DNA from 3 places in the Bacillus sp. SCT118 genome. Region 2 is predicted to be linked to each of the others. Evidence: predicted binding sites of a transcription regulator. Region 2 holds the regulator's gene; each other region holds the start of a gene.
The links. The regulator Rex, encoded in region 2, represses fermentation and respiration genes when NADH is low (regulators of the CRP and FNR family bind a similar motif). The targets are predictions, from matches to a motif close to TTGTGAAATATTTCACAA.
Positions count from the first base shown of each region.

Region 1: ACQVGT_RS14090 (helical membrane plugin domain-containing protein) is a predicted target of Rex. The motif match lies at 3,506-3,523, and genes of this name have one in related genera.
Region 3: ACQVGT_RS02000 (nitrate reductase subunit alpha) is a predicted target of Rex. The motif match lies at 3,423-3,440, and genes of this name have one in related genera.

Region 1 is NZ_CP191225.1:2,763,917-2,770,350, forward strand. It holds gene ACQVGT_RS14075 (MFS transporter) at 1-84, opposite strand, end outside; gene uxaC (glucuronate isomerase) at 151-1,572, opposite strand; gene ACQVGT_RS14085 (NAD(P)/FAD-dependent oxidoreductase) at 1,771-2,949, opposite strand; gene ACQVGT_RS14090 (helical membrane plugin domain-containing protein) at 2,989-3,411, opposite strand; gene ACQVGT_RS14095 (cupin domain-containing protein) at 3,800-4,297, opposite strand; gene ACQVGT_RS14100 (DMT family transporter) at 4,429-5,403, shown strand; gene ACQVGT_RS14105 (ABC transporter ATP-binding protein) at 5,523-6,275, shown strand; gene ACQVGT_RS14110 (ABC transporter permease) at 6,275-6,434, shown strand, end outside.
Region 2 is NZ_CP191225.1:3,398,936-3,405,369, reverse strand. It holds gene ACQVGT_RS17440 (ABC-F family ATP-binding cassette domain-containing protein) at 181-2,109, opposite strand; gene moaC (cyclic pyranopterin monophosphate synthase MoaC) at 2,235-2,747, shown strand; gene ACQVGT_RS17430 (redox-sensing transcriptional repressor Rex) at 2,744-3,391, shown strand; gene tatAY (sec-independent protein translocase protein TatAY) at 3,413-3,586, shown strand; gene tatC (twin-arginine translocase subunit TatC) at 3,593-4,357, shown strand; gene ACQVGT_RS17415 (YdiK family protein) at 4,589-4,780, opposite strand; gene ACQVGT_RS17410 (CPBP family intramembrane glutamic endopeptidase) at 4,777-5,511, opposite strand; gene groES (co-chaperone GroES) at 5,750-6,034, shown strand; gene groL (chaperonin GroEL) at 6,081-6,434, shown strand, end outside.
Region 3 is NZ_CP191225.1:392,774-399,207, reverse strand. It holds gene ACQVGT_RS02000 (nitrate reductase subunit alpha) at 1-3,358, opposite strand, end outside; gene arfM (Crp/Fnr family transcriptional regulator ArfM) at 3,575-4,051, opposite strand; gene ACQVGT_RS01990 (YwiC-like family protein) at 4,195-4,914, shown strand; gene fnr (fumarate/nitrate reduction transcriptional regulator Fnr) at 4,947-5,663, opposite strand; gene narK (nitrate transporter NarK) at 5,762-6,434, opposite strand, start outside.

The sequences.
Region 1 (6,434 bases), 640 kb from region 2:
AAAACCATAGGACATTTTCTCTTTCAATGAAAGCCTTTTTTCCGTTTCGACCGACACAACCTTATTTGCCAGTTCAGTTCGCATGTTCCACCTCGTGTCTTAAGAATTTTCGGATAGTGATCCGCTCAGCGATACTGAGCGGACACTTTGTTACACGTTTGCTTTCTCTTCTTGAAATTGAAAGTAGTGTTTCGCATTGTCATAGCAAATCCCCTGAACGATGCTTCCCAGAAGCTCCATATCGCGCGGCACTTCGCCGTTTTCCACCCATTCTCCAATCAAATTGCAGACGATCCGCCTGAAATATTCGTGGCGCGTATACGAAAGAAAGCTTCTGGAATCGGTGAGCATGCCGATAAAACGGCTGAAAAGGCCAACGTTTGATAACGCTTTCATTTGGTCGAGCATTCCGTCTTTAGTATCGTTAAACCACCAGGCTGTGCCGAATTGTATTTTTCCTGGGGTAATACCGTCCTGAAAACTGTTAATCATGCTGGCGATGACATAGTTATCATTTGGATTCAGTGAATATAAAATCGTTTTCGGCAGCTGGTTCTTCATCTCAACTGAGTTCAGCAGCTTGTATAAAGGCTTAGCAATTTCTTGATCGTTCATTGAATCATAGCCTGTATCAGGTCCGAGCCTTTTCATCATTTTTGTATTCGTGTTTCTTAAAGCGTTGATATGAAACTGCATCGCCCAATCGAGCTCCGCATACAAACCGCAAAGAAACTGAAGCGTATATGTCTTAAATTTCTTCTCATCTTCATAAGAAACCTCTGTTCCTTGTAATCTGTCAGAAAAAATCCGTCCAGCTTCTTCTTTTGTTGTTTCGGCAAATACCATTGAATCTATCGCGTGATCAGAAACTCTGCCGCCGGCTGAGTGGAAGAATCGCACTCGTTTTTCCAACGCCTTTAAAAACTCATCATAGGTTGTAATGGATATGGCGGCGGCATCTTCAAGCGCCTGCACCCAGTCAGGAAAGCCTTCACGATTGATCTCAAGTCCTTTATCCGGCCGAAATCCAGGCAGCACGCTGACAGGAAAGTCTTTGTCTTCTCTTAATAATAGATGGTATTCAAGAGAATCGACAGGGTCATCTGTGGTGCACACAACCTTTACATTTGATTTCACGATTAAATCCCTTGCCCCGAAGCCTTCCCCTTTGAGCAGTTCATTTGTCCGTTTCCATATAGCCGGCCCGGACTTCTCGTTTAAAATCTCATAAATGCCAAAAAAACGCTGCAATTCTAAGTGAGTCCAGTTGTAGAGCGGATTGCCAATCGCCACCGGCACGGTTTTCGCCCAAGCCATAAATTTCTCCTCATCAGGCGCATCTCCGGTAATGTATGTCTCCTCAATTCCATTGGCTCTCATGACGCGCCATTTATAATGGTCACCATACAGCCAGGCTTCCGTGATGTTTTGAAATGTCTTATTTTCATAGATTTCTTTCGGATTTAAGTGGCAGTGGTAATCAATAATTGGCATGTCTTTCGCATAATTATGATAGAGGCTGACAGCGGTTTCATTTTTCAATAAAAAGTTTTCGCCCATGAAGGGTTCCATGTCCTCACCGTCTTTCATTCTATTTCAAAATGTTAACGTTAACATTTTGATTTGTATTTATTTTACCTTTATATTCCTCTGGGATCAATCTCTTTTTTGAAAATGAAATGTTAACGTTGGCATATAAACAAAAAAAAGACATTGCCAGAAAGCACTCGGAAAGGAACGCTTTTGGCAATGTCAGATTCATAAAAAGGATTAGTAAGCCAGGCTGAAAAGTCCTTTAATGTGTGTTAAGTAGCGTACGTTACTTGCTTCTTTCATCAAGGAAGCAGGAAGACCTTTAAGCGGTGTAGAATTTGCACCAATGATGGCAACCGCGTCTTTGCGTCCAAGGCTTGCAAGTGTACCAGAGTTTACTGGCTTGAATGTTTCAAGCGTTTTGCCTTCCAGGTAAGCGAATAGGTTGTAACCGATCAGCTCACCCATTTGCCATGCGATTTGTGCAGTTGGCGGGTATGGACGGCCGTCTGCACCGAAGTAAACTGCGCTGTCTCCAGCAACGAATACATCTTCATGAGATGTAGATTGCAGGAAGTCATTTACAGTCGCGCGTCCGCGGTTCACTTCTAGGCCTGATTCACCGACTAATGGGTTACCTTGTACGCCGCCAGTCCAAACAAATGTGTTGGCAACAACTTTAGATCCGTCTTTCAGATCAATTACGTTTCCTTCTACATTTGTAACAGGAAGACCTGTTAAGAACTCAACGCCGCGTTTTTCAAGGCTTGCAGTCGCACGCTCGATAAGATCATCCGGAAGAACAGGAAGGATCTTCGGACCTGCTTCAACAAGTTTTAATTTGATTTCTTTATGGTCTACGCCGTATTTTTTCGCAAGGTTCGGCATGATGTCAGCAAGCTCACCAACAAGCTCAACACCTGTTAAGCCGCCGCCGCCGATAAGGATTGTTGCATCTGCTTCGTTTTTCGTTTTAGAGTACTCGCGCACACGATCTTCAACATGCTGGAAGACTTTGTTCGCATCAGCAGCAGATTTCAATACCATGCTGTTTTCTTCAAGACCTGGGATGCCGAAGTAAGCCGTTACAGAACCAAGACCTACAACAAGCGCATCGTAAGTTAATGTAGAACCGTCAGCAAGCGCAACTTCTTTTTTATCAACAGAGAAAGAGCTTACTTCCGCAATTTTAAGATCAATGTCTTTGCCTTTGAAAAGTTTTTCTAATGGCATTGCAACCGCTTTTTCAGACACGTTGCCTGCAGCAAGGCGGTGTAATTCCGTAATGATTTGGTGAGTAGGGTATTTGTTTACCACTGTCACGCGTGCTTGTTCTTTTGTGTAATGTTTGCGAACTGTTAGAGCAGAAAGAACTCCGCCATAACCAGCGCCTAGAATGACAATATGTTTTGACATCGTATATCCTCCGTCCTTTATATCAATTTGAATCTGAGATTATTTTTGGTTTTCGCGTTCGTTCATGACTTCAAGGTAGCTGTTAGCAAAACGGAACAGCTTTTGAGCTTGAGGATCTTTCAGCATGCGAAGAAGGCCGAAAAGTCCAATTGTTTCGTTGCTTGCTTCCGCGCGGTCTTTTGCTTCAATCGCAGTCGCAGCTACTTCTTTCGCTGTTTCTTTTACAGGCTCGAGAATTTCAGTGATCGCACCGACTGTGTCGCTCTTTAACACTTCGTCAGTCGCTACAGACTGAGCGAAATCATAAGACTTCGTTAAAATATTCACTAACTCAGTCAGCTTCGGAAGCTGGTCAACTAAAACAGTCAATGATTCTTGAACTTCTGGCTTTAATAGCTGATCAATAAGATCTTGCTGGCTTTGGCTGACAGACGCATTTGTTTGATCGATTGTTTCTGGCATATCCAATTCTCCTTTACTATAAGCAGTTTGCTGATTTTTTTGGAAAGGGTAGTGCCTCTCCCTGTCTCACGCTTTTAAGGCATAAGAATAAGGATTGTGAATTCGTGCACAATCATTTACAAAAATAAATGTTTACTACCCAGTTTTTCATCTTGCCATATTCAGTATTATTTTTATCTAAAAATAAACAATTGAATAAGTCAAAATCCTTTACTCTCTCTGAAAATAGCAAACACAAAAAACTCCAATTCGATTACCTTCTATATGATAACACTTTTTGAACAAAATTTGAACGTGAATTGCTTCGATTATGAAATTAATTTATATGGAGCTCATGTCATAACGTTTCTGCGGCACTAGTTATTGACAATCCAGCAATTTCTCCCCTTCACTTTACCCATATTTCCAATAGAGGCTCTCTTTTTCCTGTGATCGGATCATTCGCCGGCAACGCCGCCTGCCTAATCTGTTTGACCGCTTCCTCTCGCTCATTCGGCTTTCCCGTCTTCATATCATACTGAATGCCACCGGGATAGGCGCCAAGGACAGTAAAATCGGGGCTTGAGCTGAGCTTTTTATGTCCGACTCCGGCTGGAATCACGACTGCGTCGCCTGATTTGAAAGGGATGGCAGCCCCTTTTTCTCCCCCAAACTGAATCACAGCCTCTCCCCTAAGGGCAATCAGGACTTCATGCGTATTGCTGTGATAATGATGGTATGGAAAAACACTCCCTGACCAGCTGTTTGACCAGCCATGCCGGGTGACGATCCGCTCTGCCAGTCCGGTGTCCTTAAGCGCGTTTTGATACACCACGAGCGGAAAATCAGGGTGATTCGGAATCCTGCCGTCATCCGGAAAGAAGTATGTCTGTGTCTCTCTTTCCATCAATTTCACCTCCCTTTTTTGTCTTCCACATATAGTGGTTTATAAAACATGATGTTTTTCTCATGATTCCATTGATCTGCATGATACCGAATAGTATAGTATAAAAAAATAATGCCAGAATGAGGGATATCATGAAAGCTATCGTTATCGGAATATTGGCTTCACTCTTTTTCGCCGTTACCTTTATATTAAACAGAGCGATGGAGTTATCAGGAGGCAGCTGGCTTTGGAGCTCTTCGCTGCGCTTTATTTTTATGGTGCCGTTTTTATGTTTGATTGTCATCCTGAGAGGGACATTCACGCCTCTCTTACTAGAGATGAGGAAAAAGCCGTTTTATTGGATCAAATGGAGCTTCGTTGGCTTCGTGCTTTTTTACGCGCCGATTACATTTGCGGCTGCATACGGTCCGGGGTGGCTCATAGCCGGAACCTGGCAAATTACCATTGTAGCCGGGGTGCTCTTATCTCCTTTGTTTTATGTCAAACAAGATATGCCGGGCGGTCCGCAGCTCGTTCGCCAAAAGATTCCCCTGGTTTCACTTGGCACTTCCATGATCATCCTGATTGGAGCGGCTCTGATTCAGCTTCAGCATGCAGAGTCGCTTTCTGGGAGGATGCTGCTTTTCAGTGTGCTGCCGGTTGTCATTGCGGCTTTTGCCTATCCGTTAGGAAACAGGAGAATGCTTGAAGAATACGGAGGCCGGCTTGATACATTTCAGCGCGTGCTTGGAATGACATTGGCAAGCCTTCCATTCTGGCTTATATTAGCAGCTTACGGCTGGTGGTCAGATGGCCTTCCATCAGCAAGTCAAACCGTTCAATCCTTTATCGTTGCCATCAGCTCAGGCATCATTGCGACGGTTTTATTTTTCTGGGCCACTGATATGGTAAGAGACAATCCGCAAAAACTCGCAGCTGTTGAAGCCACTCAATCCGGTGAAGTGATTTTCGCGCTGCTTGGTGAAATTGTTCTGCTGTCAGGCGTTTTCCCATCTCTTTTATCATTTGCCGGTTTATTCATTATAATAGCGGGGATGATGTTACATACCTTCGCTTCACAGCCGAGAAAACCGAAAAAGAAAGCACAGTCAAATCTGACTGCGTAGCATCTGCAGGAGAATGGGTGAAAGCCTGTTCTCCTTTATTTGTGCTACCAAAAGGGATCTGTTTCACGTTATAGTTAAATATAATGTCAGCCTACTTATATTGAAAGGTGATTATTGTAATGGAAGCAAACGATCAAACACAAAACATACCAGCCATCTCCTTCAGATCAGTCAGAAAAAGCTATAAACAAGATGGACAAACCTATGATGTGCTGCAGGATATCACCGGAGACATTCAACAGGGTGCAATCGTAGCCGTTTTAGGTCCTTCCGGCTCAGGCAAAAGCACCCTCCTTTCTATGTGTAATTTAATGAGAACGCCTGACAGCGGCGAAGTCAAAATATATGGAAAGGAAATCAGAGAATGGAATGTCAATGAGCTGAGGCGAACGGCAGCCCTCGCATTTCAATCGGCTCCCGTGCTCGACGGGACAGTGCGTGACAATTTAAATCTTGTACAAAGGCTGCATCAATCCCAGCTGTACTCTCCTGAAAAGCTGGCTTCTCTTGCAGGGCTGCCACCAGTGCTGTTAGACAGAAGCGCCAGAGACTTATCGGGCGGGCAGCGGCAAAGGCTGTCACTGGCCAGAACGCTCTCAAATCCTTCCTCCATTCTATTGTTGGACGAAATCACGTCGGCCTTGGATCCGGTTTCTGCTCTTGAGATTGAAGAACTGATCAAACGTCAGCATCAAGAGAAAAAATGGACAGTCATGTGGGTCACTCATAATATGGAGCAGGCAAAACGAGTAGCCGATACCATTTGGTTTATGGCAGAAGGCCGGCTGCTTGAAATCGCTGAAACCGAAACATTTTTCTCCGCTCCGCAGCATGAAGCAGCGAAAGATTTTTTGAAGGGTGGGACTCGGTAATGGATTACCTTTCTCTCTCTTTAACGATGATCTTTGTTTTGATCGCCTTGTTTTTATCAAAATCCTTTAAAGCAGGTGTAGAAAAAGACATGATCATCGCCACCATCCGGGCCGCAGTGCAGCTGCTTATCATCGGTTATGTTTTGTCGCTGATTTTTC
Region 2 (6,434 bases):
TCCACATGTCTGTGAGTAATTATAGAGATATAGATGGATAAAGGGCTGAAGTCGCTGTTAATAAAGTGGATAAATTCAGAATATTTTGTGGATATTGTGTATAAAGCGCTTACTTTGTTTTGCTTATTAGGGTATGTTTTGTGGATAAAAAGCACCTCTAAAAAGAGGTGCTTGACTTTTTTAATCTTCTTCTGTGGATAGTTCTTCCCATTCGGACAAAAGAGATTCCAGCTCCTGATTAAGCTTCTCATTGTCTGCATGGATAGCTTGTACTTTTTCATGGTCCTGATAGACTTCAGGGTCACATAGTAATTCATCATTGCGGCTGATGTTCTCTTCAATGGTTTGAACAGTGGTTTCAATTTCTTCAATCCGACGGAGTCGTTGGCGCTCTTTCTTTTTCCATTCTTTTTCTTCCTCGTAGGAACGTTTGGAGTCAGATTTCACTGTAGCTGGCGTTTTTTCAGTTTCCTCTTGCTGATTTATTTTCTCCAATTCAAGCTGCTCTGTTTTTTTCTCTGTATAATAATCGTAATCTCCCAGATACTCCTCTATATGGCTTGAAGAAAGCTCCAATACTCTTGTGGCGATTCTGTTAATAAAATATCTGTCATGTGAGACAAATAACAGTGTGCCTGGATAATCAATCAGCGCGTTTTCGAGAACTTCTTTGCTGTCTAAATCCAGATGGTTCGTCGGTTCATCAAGGATGAGAAAGTTGGCTTTTTGAAGCATCAGCTTAGCTAGAGCCAATCTTGCTTTTTCGCCTCCGCTCAGTGAATGAACTGGTTTCAGCACATCATCTCCGGAGAATAAGAAATTTCCGAGACACGTTCTGATTTCTTTTTCTGGGAGCCCGGGGTACTCGTCCCACAGCTCATCAAGGACACGTTTAGAGGAAGTCAACTCAGCCTGTTCCTGATCATAATAGCCGACACTGACATTTGAGCCGTATGAGATCGTTCCTTGATCTGGTTTTAGGGTGTCTATTAATGTTTTCAGCAATGTCGATTTACCAATGCCGTTAGGACCGACAAGCGCTGCGCTTTCTCCTCTTGTGAGCATGAATGACACTTCTGTTAAAAGCGGCGGCTGGTTTTCATAGCTGATTGTGAGATCCTGAACACGAAGGACTTCATTTCCGCTCTGTTTTGTAATATCAAAATGAAAGTTTGCGGATTTTTCATCGCCAAGCGGTTTTGACATGACTTCCATTCGCTCAAGCTGCTTTCTGCGGCTTTGCGCCCTTTTGGTGGTAGAGGCTCTCGCCAGATTTCGGTCTACGAAGTCCTGCAGCTTTGCAATCTCGTCCTGCTGCTTTTCATACATTTTAAGATCTTTTTCATACTGCGCGGCTTTTTGGTCGAGATAAGCGCTGTAGTTGCCGTGATACTTTTTGCTTTCTGCTCTTGATACCTCGTATACCTGGTTTACCACTTTGTCCAAAAAGTAGCGGTCATGCGAAACGATGAGGATGGCGCCTGAATAGCCTTGTAAATAATGCTCAAGCCAGGTAAGCGTATCAATATCCAGATGGTTTGTCGGCTCATCGAGAATGAGCAAATCAGGCTGTGTTAACAGAAGCTTACCTAAAGCCAGTCTTGTTTTCTGGCCTCCGCTGAGGCTTTGAACCTGTGTAGAATCGTCAAAATGGCTGAAGCCGAGACCATGCAGCACAGATCTAACATCCGCTTCATATTGATAACCGCCCTTATCTTTGAATTCCTGCTGAAGACGGTCGTAGGTTTTCATGATGCTTTCTAATTCACCCGGGTCAGCTGCCGCCATTTTTTCTTCCATAGCCCGCATTTCCTTTTCCATTGCTTTTAAGTGGTCAAAAACAGTCAGCAGCTCTTCTTTTATGGTAAGCTTAGAATCCAAGCCAGTATGCTGGGCGAGATATCCCATTGTAATATCTTTTGGTTTAATAATTTCGCCCTTTTCATACGAAAGCTGGCCTGCGATAATTTTAAGGAGCGTGGATTTTCCGGCGCCATTTCTTCCTACAATGGCGATGCGATCACGATTTCTGACTTCCAGCTTTATATTGTTTAAAATAGTATCAGCACCAAACGATTTGGACAGCTGATTAATTTGTAAGATCATCATATTATTTCACCTCTGCTATAATAAGTTAAGTGTAGCTTATGAACCAGAAGTCAGCAAACAATACATTGGCCATATAAGACATAGAGAAGAAAATAGTGTATGATCTGTTTAAGGAGCGTTTTAATATGAATGGATTTTCTCATTTTAATGAACAGGGCAGAGCCCAGATGGTGGATATCAGCGAAAAATCTTCGACTGTCCGTACTGCGGCGGCTGTTTCAAGCGTACACATGAAGAATGAGGTGTACGAGAAAATACAGAGTCACGATATCGGCAAAGGAGATGTACTGGCTGTCGCACAGGTGGCAGGCATTATGGCCGCAAAGCAAACGTCGAATATCATTCCGATGTGCCATCCGCTTTCATTGAGCGGGGTAGATATATCGTTTGACTGGAAAATAAAAGAAGCAGAAGTTATACTTCATATAAAAGCACAGGTCAAAACGAAAGGGAGTACAGGTGTGGAAATGGAAGCGCTCACTTCTGCATCGGTGTGCGCTCTTACCGTTTACGATATGTGCAAGGCCCTTGATAAGGGGATGGTCATCGGCCCTACTTTCTTGCTGGAGAAGACAGGCGGGAAAAACGGTGACTTTAAAAGAGAACTATCCGAGTATAATTTGGAGGACCAAAAATGAATAAGGATCAATCAAAAATTCCGCAGGCGACGGCGAAACGGCTGCCGCTTTACTATCGCTTTTTAAAGAATCTGCATGCGTCAGGAAAACAGCGTGTATCATCCGCTGAACTCAGTGATGCCGTAAAGGTTGATTCTGCCACGATTCGGAGGGATTTTTCCTATTTTGGAGCTCTTGGCAAAAAAGGATACGGATATAATGTGGATTATTTGCTGTCTTTTTTCCGAAAAACGCTTGATCAGGATGAGATGACAGACGTCATCTTGATTGGTGTCGGGAACTTGGGAACGGCATTTCTTCACTATAATTTCACAAAAAATAATAACACAAAAATTTCTATGGCTTTTGATATAAATGAGAGTAAAATAGGAACTGAGGTAGGCGGCGTGCCCGTCTATAACCTTGATGACCTTGAACAACACGTAAAAGATGAATCAGTTGCCATTCTTACAGTGCCAGCAGTTGCCGCTCAATCCATTACAGACAGATTGGTCGCATTAGGAATCAAGGGAATCCTTAATTTTACGCCGGCCCGTTTGAATGTGCCGGAACACATTCGAATTCATCATATAGATTTAGCAGTTGAGCTTCAGTCACTGGTTTATTTTTTGAAGCATTACTCAGTTTTAGAGGAAATCGAATAGAGGGAAAGGAGGAGCCCAAATATGCCGATCGGTCCTGGAAGCCTTGCTGTTATCGCAATCGTTGCTCTGATTATCTTCGGTCCCAAAAAGCTGCCTGAATTGGGGAAAGCAGCGGGAGACACACTTCGTGAATTCAAAAACGCTACAAAAGGATTAACGAGTGATGAAGAGGAAAAAAAGAAAGAAGATCAGTAAGTTAGGATGACACGAATGAAAGTGAATCAAATGTCGCTGCTGGAGCATATTGCTGAGCTTCGAAAACGGTTGCTGATTGTAGCGCTGGCGTTTGTCGTTTTCTTTATTGCTGGATTTTTCTTAGCAAAGCCGATTATTGTGTATCTGCAAGAAACAGATGAAGCGAAGCAGCTTACGCTTAACGCGTTTAACCTGACAGACCCGCTTTATGTGTTTATGCAGTTTGCGTTTATCATCGGCATAGTCCTGACCTCGCCGGTTATTCTTTATCAGCTTTGGGCTTTTGTGAGCCCGGGTCTCTATGAGAAAGAGCGCAAAGTAACGCTCAGCTACATTCCGATCTCTATTTTGCTGTTTTTAGCGGGCTTATCTTTTTCATATTATATTTTATTTCCTTTTGTTGTTGATTTTATGAAGCGGATCTCTCAGGACTTGAATGTCAATCAGGTGATCGGAATTAATGAATATTTTCATTTTCTTCTGCAGCTGACGATTCCGTTTGGACTGCTGTTCCAAATGCCGGTCATCCTCATGTTTTTGACCAGGCTCGGAATTGTGACACCGATGTTCTTGGCGAAAATCAGAAAGTATGCGTATTTTACGCTGCTGGTGATCGCAGCCCTGATTACACCGCCTGAGCTTCTGTCCCATATGATGGTCACAGTCCCGCTTTTGATTTTATATGAAATCAGTATTCTGATATCGAAGGCCGCTTATCGGAAAGCGCAGAAAAGCAGTGCTGCCGATCGGGACGTGTCTTCTGGGCAATAATAAAAAATCCATTTCTCATGCGAGAAATGGATTCAGCGTGTTGACAAACCCCCGCATTCGTTGTCAAGTCTGTGCGTTGGTGCTCACGAATGAAAACATTCGCTCCGCTCCAATGCTCGCCTTTCCTAGACTTCAAGGGTTTTCAATCACGCTGAAAATGACAAAATCCTAAAACGAAAGCCGTTTTAGGATTTAATTTGAATCCATTTCTCATTCAGAAATGGATTTTCTTTATTTTTGGTTCTTTTTGATTTTAAATGAAAAGGCGAACATCTTAAAAGAAATGCTGATGTTGTAAGCGGCGAACACCATCAGCAGGATGGAGTAAAATGACCACATGCTGCCTGGCGAGCTTGCGGCAAGATAAGTAAAGATGCACCCTACGGCAAAGTAGATCATTCCCCAAACTACCGGGTTTCTCATAAAAATAATCCTCCAATAATCAATTGCATTTGTGTGCTCTGCTGTTCAAGGTAATTCCGAACAGGCTCAAGCTGCATGATGACGACGAATGTATTCATCATTAAATGGGCGAAAATCGGCACCCATATCCGTTTTGTTCTCGCATATAAAAATGCAAATGTAAAGCCCATTGCTGTATATAGAAGGAGATGCTTCAAATCAGCGTGAACAATACCGAAGATAACCGAGCTGATCAGTCCTGCAAAAAAGAAATTCGTTTTTTCGTACAGCGCGCCGAAAATGATTTTTCTGAAGATGATTTCTTCTAATATAGGCCCGACGATGGAAGAAACGATAATCATGAGCGGGACTGCCTGAATGACATCCAGAATCGCTTGTGTATTTTCTGATTCTCTTCCGATGCCAAAAACATAATATTCAATAGAGCCTGCTATTCCTTGAGAGAAAAGGGCAATGAAAAAACCGGCTATCGCCCAAAGGATAGAAAGTCCGATTGAGTCCTTCTGTCCGTTTCGCAGCGTTTCTTTCGGAACGGTTCTCAGAATGAGCAGAACAATAAGGAGACAGGCGATAAAGCTGATGACGGACCATAATCCTTGTGCATGCAGCATATTTTCATTTGTAGGCTGTCCTCCGGCATAACCGAATTTAAATAACAAGGGAATCGCGATTAATGCGGAAAACTGCATGATGATATATGTCAAAATAATAAACCAATACTGTTTTCTCAAATGGTATGTACTCCTTTGTTAAGTGGGTTTCGTTCATCTACAGCTATTGTAACATAATCGGTACGGGGGTGAAAAAGCTAACGGAAAAGGGAGCGGAAAAGAATGATGTAAGCGTGAAAAATTTTTTGTCTTATCACTTGAAATTGGAAGGGAGATTCTTTATTATAAGAATTGTGTTAGCACTCTTTAGTGCTGAGTGCTAAAATTACATATTCATACTATTGAGGAGGTTATTACATTGTTAAAGCCATTAGGTGATCGCGTTGTCATTGAACTCGTAGAATCTGAAGAAAAAACTGCCAGCGGAATTGTGTTGCCGGATTCTGCAAAAGAAAAACCGCAAGAAGGCAAAATCGTGGCAGCTGGTTCAGGTCGCGTGTTAGAAAGCGGAGAGCGCGTTGCTTTAGAAGTAAAAGAGGGCGACCGCATTATCTTCTCAAAATACGCAGGTACTGAAGTGAAATATGAAGGTACTGAATACTTAATCTTACGTGAAAGCGACATTTTAGCTGTTATCGGCTAATTCTTAAATAAACAATACTTAAAACATTTGAGGAGGTCTTGTAAACATGGCAAAAGAAATTAAGTTTAGTGAAGAAGCTCGCCGCGCAATGCTTCGCGGTGTCGATGCACTTGCTGATGCTGTTAAAGTAACTTTAGGACCAAAAGGACGCAACGTGGTTCTAGAGAAAAAATTCGGTTCTCCGTTAATCACAAATGACGGTGTAACAATCGCTAAAGAAATCGAGCTAGAAGACGCGTTTGAAAACATGGGTGCGAAGCTTGTTGCTGAAGTAGCCAGCAAAACAAACGACGTTGCCGGTGACGGTACAACAACTGCAACAGTTCTTGCGCAAGCAATGATCCGTGAAGGCCTTAAAAACGTAACAGCAGGCGCTAACCCTGTAGGCGTGCGTAAAGGT
Region 3 (6,434 bases), 1.0 Mb from region 2:
TGTCCTCTGCATCATCTTTATTCATCCACACGGTCGGCCCGCCGCGGAACAGCGTCAGCATCGGCAGAGAATCAAAATACATGCTGTGGACAGACCATTTATTATGCGGCGTCAAATAATTGAGGACGATTTCTTTTCCCTCTTGATCAGGCCGCTTGCTCAGAAACGGGCGATGCTGGAGGATCGGTTTGAATGTCGCCATCGTTTCACCGAATTCCATCATCAGTTCATGATCGACATAATAGGATTGTCTGCCTGTCAGCGTCCGCCACGGAATTAATTTTTCAACATTCGTTGTAAACGGCGAATACCTGCGCCCTCCTTTTTCAGATCCGGAAAACGCTGGAGACGTGATCACCGTTTTCGGCTGGGCTGTAATTTGTTCGAACGTAAAGCATTCTTCCTCGCGTTCTTCCGCCAGGTCTTTCAGCTTCAGGTTCGTGATGTTTTCAAGTGATTCCCATGCTTTTACTGCGACCTTTCCATTCGAAGTGGATGATAGGGTTAAAATCGCTTCTGCTGCCTGCTTTGCTTCACTTATATTTGGACAACCCTTTGCGACACTGTCCGAGGTGATTTCTCCCAATCTCTGTTTGAGTGATTCATATTCATCGGCTATTGACCAGCTCATCCCTTTTGTTCCGCTCGGCTTTAAAGCAACGTTCGGACCAAGTGCAGTCATTTTATGAAAAATGTGTTTGTAATCCCGTTCAACGACTTGGATGTTCGGCATCGTTTTTCCCGGAATGGCTTCACATTCGCCTTTGCTCCAGTCATTGATTTTGCCGAATGGCTGGGCCAATTCCTGCATGGTGTCATGGAGGAGCGGCGTCGCAACCACTTCTTTCACCGGCTCCATATCGACTTCTTCTGCCAGATCGGAAACGGCTTTTGACAGCGCCTTGAAAATATCCCAGTCTGACTTCGATTCCCACGGAGCCGAGATCGCAGGAGCAAATGGATGAATGAACGGATGCATATCTGTGCTGCTGAGATCGTGTTTTTCATACCATGTCGCCGCCGGCAGCACGATATCGGAATACAGCGCCGTACCGGCCATTCGGAAGTCAAGATTGATTAACAAGTCGAGCTTTCCTTCCGGCGCCTGCTCCCGCCATTTGATTTCTTCAGGGCGGATGCTGTCGCTATCGTCATTCATTAAACCGTTCGTCGTCCCCAGCAAATGCTTGAGAAAATATTCATGCCCTTTTCCTGAGCTTGAGATCAGATTTGCCCGCCATACGAAGAGATTTCTTGGGAAATTCACTTCATTATCAGGATCTTCAATCGCGAATTTCAGTTTTTTCTCTTGGAGCTGTGAGGCCACGTACGCACCTACGTCTTCGGGTGTTGCTGCCCCTGCTTTTTCAGCTTCTTTATACAGATCGATGCCATTTTGATTGAAAGTCGGGTAAGACGGAAGCCATCCCAGCCGCGCGGCCAGCACATTGTAATCAGCGTGGTGCTTGTAGCGGGATGACGCAGCAATCGGTGATGCCAAATCACTGATCGGCTGGTCCTCATAACGCCACTGATCTGTCGCAAAGTAGAAAAATGAGGTGCCGTTTTGCAGCTTGGGCACGCCCTCCCAGTCCTTTGCAGTTGCAATCGTCTGCCACCCTTCAGCAGGTCGGAGCTTTTCCTGCCCCACGTAATGGGCCCAGCCTCCGCCGTTTACGCCTTGGGCGCCTACAAGTAAAACAAGATTTAACACCGCTCGGTAGATCGTGTCGGAGTTGAACCAGTGGTTAATGCCGGCCCCTACGATAATCATGGACCGGCCGTCTGTATCGATCGCATTTTGGGCAAACTCTCTGGCAATCTTAACGACAGCTTCTTTTTTGATTCCTGTCATTTGTTCCTGCCAAGCAGGCGTAAACGGCTCAGGATCATCATAGGAGACAGCCGATCGTTTACCGATGCCCCGGTTCACGCCGTAGTTAGCCAGTATCAAGTCAAACACGGTCGTGATGTACGTTTCTTCGCCGTTCAGGTTCATTTTTTTAATAGGAAGATCCCGCTCGAGCACTTTGTTTCCGTCATTTGAAAAATACGGGATGCGCACCGTGCCGATTTCGTCCTCTATTCCCAGCACAGAGAGACGGGGTTCAATCGGTTCCCCGGTTTCTTCATCAATCATGTGCAGGTTCCATTTCTGCTGCCCGTCCCAGCGCGATCCCATTGTCCCTTGGGGTATGGCAAATGAACTTGTTTGTTCATCCCAAACCGCAGGCTTCCACTGATCATGCTTTGTCTGCCGCCCGATGTCCTTCGCATGCAGAAACCGTCCCGCTGTGTATACGCCATTTTCTTTTGACAGGGTGACGAGAAATGGAAAATCAGTGTATTGCTTCGCGTACTCAATAAAACGTTCAGTTTCTTGGTTCACGTAAAATTCCTGCAGAATGACATGACCCATCGCCATCGCAAGCGCCCCGTCAGTCCCTTGGCGAATACTCAGCCAGTCATCCGCGAACTTTGAGGATTCCGCAAAATCCGGACTGATCGAAATGACCTTAGCGCCTTTATAGCGGGCCTCCGCCAAAAAATGCGCGTCAGGCGTTCTCGTTAACGGAACGTTGGAGCCCCATGTGATGATATAGCCGGAATTGTACCAATCACTGCTTTCCGGAACGTCCGTCTGGTCACCCCAAATTTGCGGGGATGCCGGAGGAAGATCCGCATACCAGTCATAAAAACTGAGCATAGGGCCTCCGATTAACGACATAAACCGAGAGCCTGATGCATGGCTGATCATGGACATGGCCGGAATCGGAGAAAAACCGACGTTTCGGTCAGGCCCGTATTTCATCACTGTATACAGCAGAGAGGCTGAAATCAGCTTCAGCACCTCCGGCCATTCAGCGCGCACAAAACCGCCTTTCCCTCTCGCCTGTTTATAGGACTTCGCTTTTTCAGGGTTTTCGACGATCGATTTCCAGGCTTCCAATGGATTTTGATGTTCTTGCAGTGCTTCCCGCCACAAATTGATCAGCACACCGCGCACGTATGGATATTTCACACGGAGCGGGCTGTAGATATACCATGAAAAACTGGCCCCCCGCGGACAGCCTCTCGGTTCGAAATCAGGCATATCCGGGCCTGTTGAAGGATAATTCAAGTTTTGTCCTTCCCACGTGACAATTCCATTTTTCACATAAATATTCCAGCTGCAGGAACCCGTGCAGTTGACGCCGTGGGTGGAGCGAACGACTTTGTCGTACTGCCATCTGTTTCTGTATACATTCTCCCAATCGCGATCTTCGCGGGTGGTTTGGCTATGTTTATTTGAATGGTGTTCGATAGGAGAGAAATAATTCAATCTCCTAAACAACGGACTCATTTTCTTTTTCTTCATGAGAGTTCACTCCTTCCGAGTCAGGTGATGCTAAGTTCACTATAAACAGGGACAGCGTGTTTCCTTGTGAACTATGTCACACACTCTGCTTTTTTCACAAAACGTTCACACAAAGGAGAAGGAAGGATTTTCACAGGATGTGAGGAAGGCTGCGTTCAGGAGGACACTTGGGTCATTAGCCGCCTTTCATTCAAAGATCAAAAAAACCGGCTCTATTTAAGAACCGGGCTCAGCGTTTTCATCCTGTGATGTATGCAGATACCGCAAAAATAATTGATAGGAACAAAAAACATTTTGCTGAAGCATAGCCAAAAAGTTCATTTGCAGCTGCGGATGATAAGACATCATTTTCTTAAATATGTAATATGGGATGTTGAGAATCAGAATGTCTGAAGTGGCATTGACTGAGATAAAGGGCGATAAATAAAGCCCGCCTTTTTCATCAATCGGAAACACATCGCCTTTTTCCCACAGCGCAACGGTTTTCGATCCTTCAGGGAGCCTCGTGTCCATGAAACGGACACTGCCTTTTAATACAATATAAACAGATTGAGAATGAAGAAAAGATGGAGACTGATCACATGAGCCGCGGATAAACGTGCCGTTTTTCAGCAAGGTTTCGACAATGGATAGAGGCACTTCATTAAACATAGGAAGTTGTTTCAGAAATAATAAATAGTCACACTGATTCATAGGAAAACCTCCTGTGCTAAGGATAGCTTTAGTGTAGCTCGATCGAGCCTGTACAGCAGTGATGTATTTCACAGCCTGTATGATGAATGTCACTTATCAGGAGGGTGACTGCATTTATAATGAAAGAAAAAAGGAGGATTTCGATGAAGGCGCTGATTCCGAAGCAGCACGGCGCGTGGGCGATGCTGCTGCTTCCATTTTTACTCGGCATGGTCAAGGGAGGCCCCGTTATTTGGCATATTCCGCTCTTCCTTGGTTGGCTTTTCCTATACTTAGCGGTTTATCCCGTTACGCTTGCCTTAAAAAAGAAACAAAGCAAACCATATCAAAAGTGGATGTGTTATTACGGTTTTCCCGCCTGCTGCTTTTTGATGATCTCGGTCTTTCATAAGCCGCCTCTCATCTGGGTGGGCGTTTCTTTACTGCCGCTGTTTTTCATACATATGTATTTTGCCCGCCGAAAAAACGAACGGGCCCTATTGAATGATGTTGCAGGTGTCTTGTTCTTTTGTTCGGGCGGGTTTGCGAGCTGCTGGCTGGGGATGGGAACCCTCGACGGCTGGGCTTGGTTTATTTTCTTGCAGTCTGCTTTATTTTTTATCGGGAGTTCCTTTTATGTGAAATCGGTGATTCGTGAAAGAAAAAACAGGGCATTTGCATACTGGTCATGGGGATATCACCTGCTGCTCCCCTTTTTATCCGCTCTTTTCGGAGCAGGATGGGCGTTTCTCGCTTTTATCCCGAGCAGCTTGCGGGCATGGTTTTTTCATGGAAGGGATTGGCCCGTAAAAACGATTGGCATTCTGGAAATCGTGAATGCCTGCTTCTTTCTTGCCGTCATGTGCCTGTTTATCACAAGGTGAAAAAAACAAGGACACCGCTGTCCTTGTTTTTTTCAGTCAATATTGCAAATCTCCAGCGGGCAATTTTCACACTCAATCTCACATCGTAAATAGTCCCGCTTGTGCAAAATAATTTTTCCGGATTCGTCTATCGAAATAACCCCTTTTTTACGGAGATCTCCGAGCATACGATTGACGCTTTCCCGTGCAGCCGCGCAAAACTTTGCCAAATCCTGATTTGTCAGGACAATGTTAATCAGAATGCCGTCGCTTCGCTCCACTCCGTAGCTGTTTGATAAACGGATAAGGGTGGAATAGAGCGCCCCCTTTTTGCCATGAAGAAGCAGATCCCTGATTTTGGACTGAATCTTCCGGAGGTGCGTGCTCATCCATTTCATGAACTCAAATGTCAAAGCGCCGTTTTGGATTAATTCTTTTTCCAGCTTATTTTTATTAATGACGAGCACCTCGCCATCCTCTAGCACTTTTGCACTGAGCATATACCTCGGTTCTTCAGTGAAAAGTGTTAATTCTCCGACGATATCATGCTTTTGGCAGATTCTAAGCGTCAGGTCTTTTCCGTCAGATGTCAGCTTGCCGATTTCAATAAGTCCTGATTGAATCAGATAAAGCTCTTCTGCATCCATTCCTTCTCGAAACAAATACGTGTGTTTTTCCATTTTTCTTTTCGTGCTGATCGATTCCAGCAATTCATGCAGATCGCTGGATATAAGATCACTATCAGATGGTCGAACAGAGAGAAAATTCATGAGCTCACCTCGAAGAAAGTCACGTTGTGTGTTTATTGTAACGTGAATTGATTTGTACCCATCGAGAAAAAACTAACAATCTTGTGAATGCCCCAGTGTTAGTTGATGCTCTGGCTGTTTCTCTCCGTGTGTGTTTTCATTCTTTCCTGCCAATACATCCATATGACAAGGACAAAGCTGGCTAATGCCACCTCTGAAAGCGCCATAAACCCGATCGCGTACTGGCCTGTTGCCTGAAATACACTCGCCAATATGAGCGGAGGAAAAAAGCCGCCTAATCCGCCCATGGCAGACACAATCCCATTGGCAATCCCCGCTTGCTTCGAAAAATAGAAAGGCACCAGTTTAAAAACAGTCCCGTTTCCTATGCCTGAGCAGACAGCCACGGTTAATGATCCAAACGTATAAAGGCCAATTGTCGGCGAGAACGATAGGATAATGCCTGATAATGTAAGCCCGGCAAAAACAAACATCAAGATGCGGAGCGGGCTCATTTTATCAGCCAGGAATCCGCCCGCAGGCCTGAGCAGCGTAGAAACCGCAATAAAGCCAGCCGTCCGCAAGCCGGCATCTGCAGGATTCAGCCCAAAATGCTCCACCAGAAAGTTCGGCAGATAGATAGTGAAGGCGACAAAAGCGCCAAACGTAATAAAATAAAACAGGCTCAGAAACCATAGCACATGATTTCGGTAAACGGCTTTGATTTGAGTCTTAACAGAAACTTTGACCTTCTTCTCATGCCTGTCGCCAAACAAAACGTGCAGTAAGGCA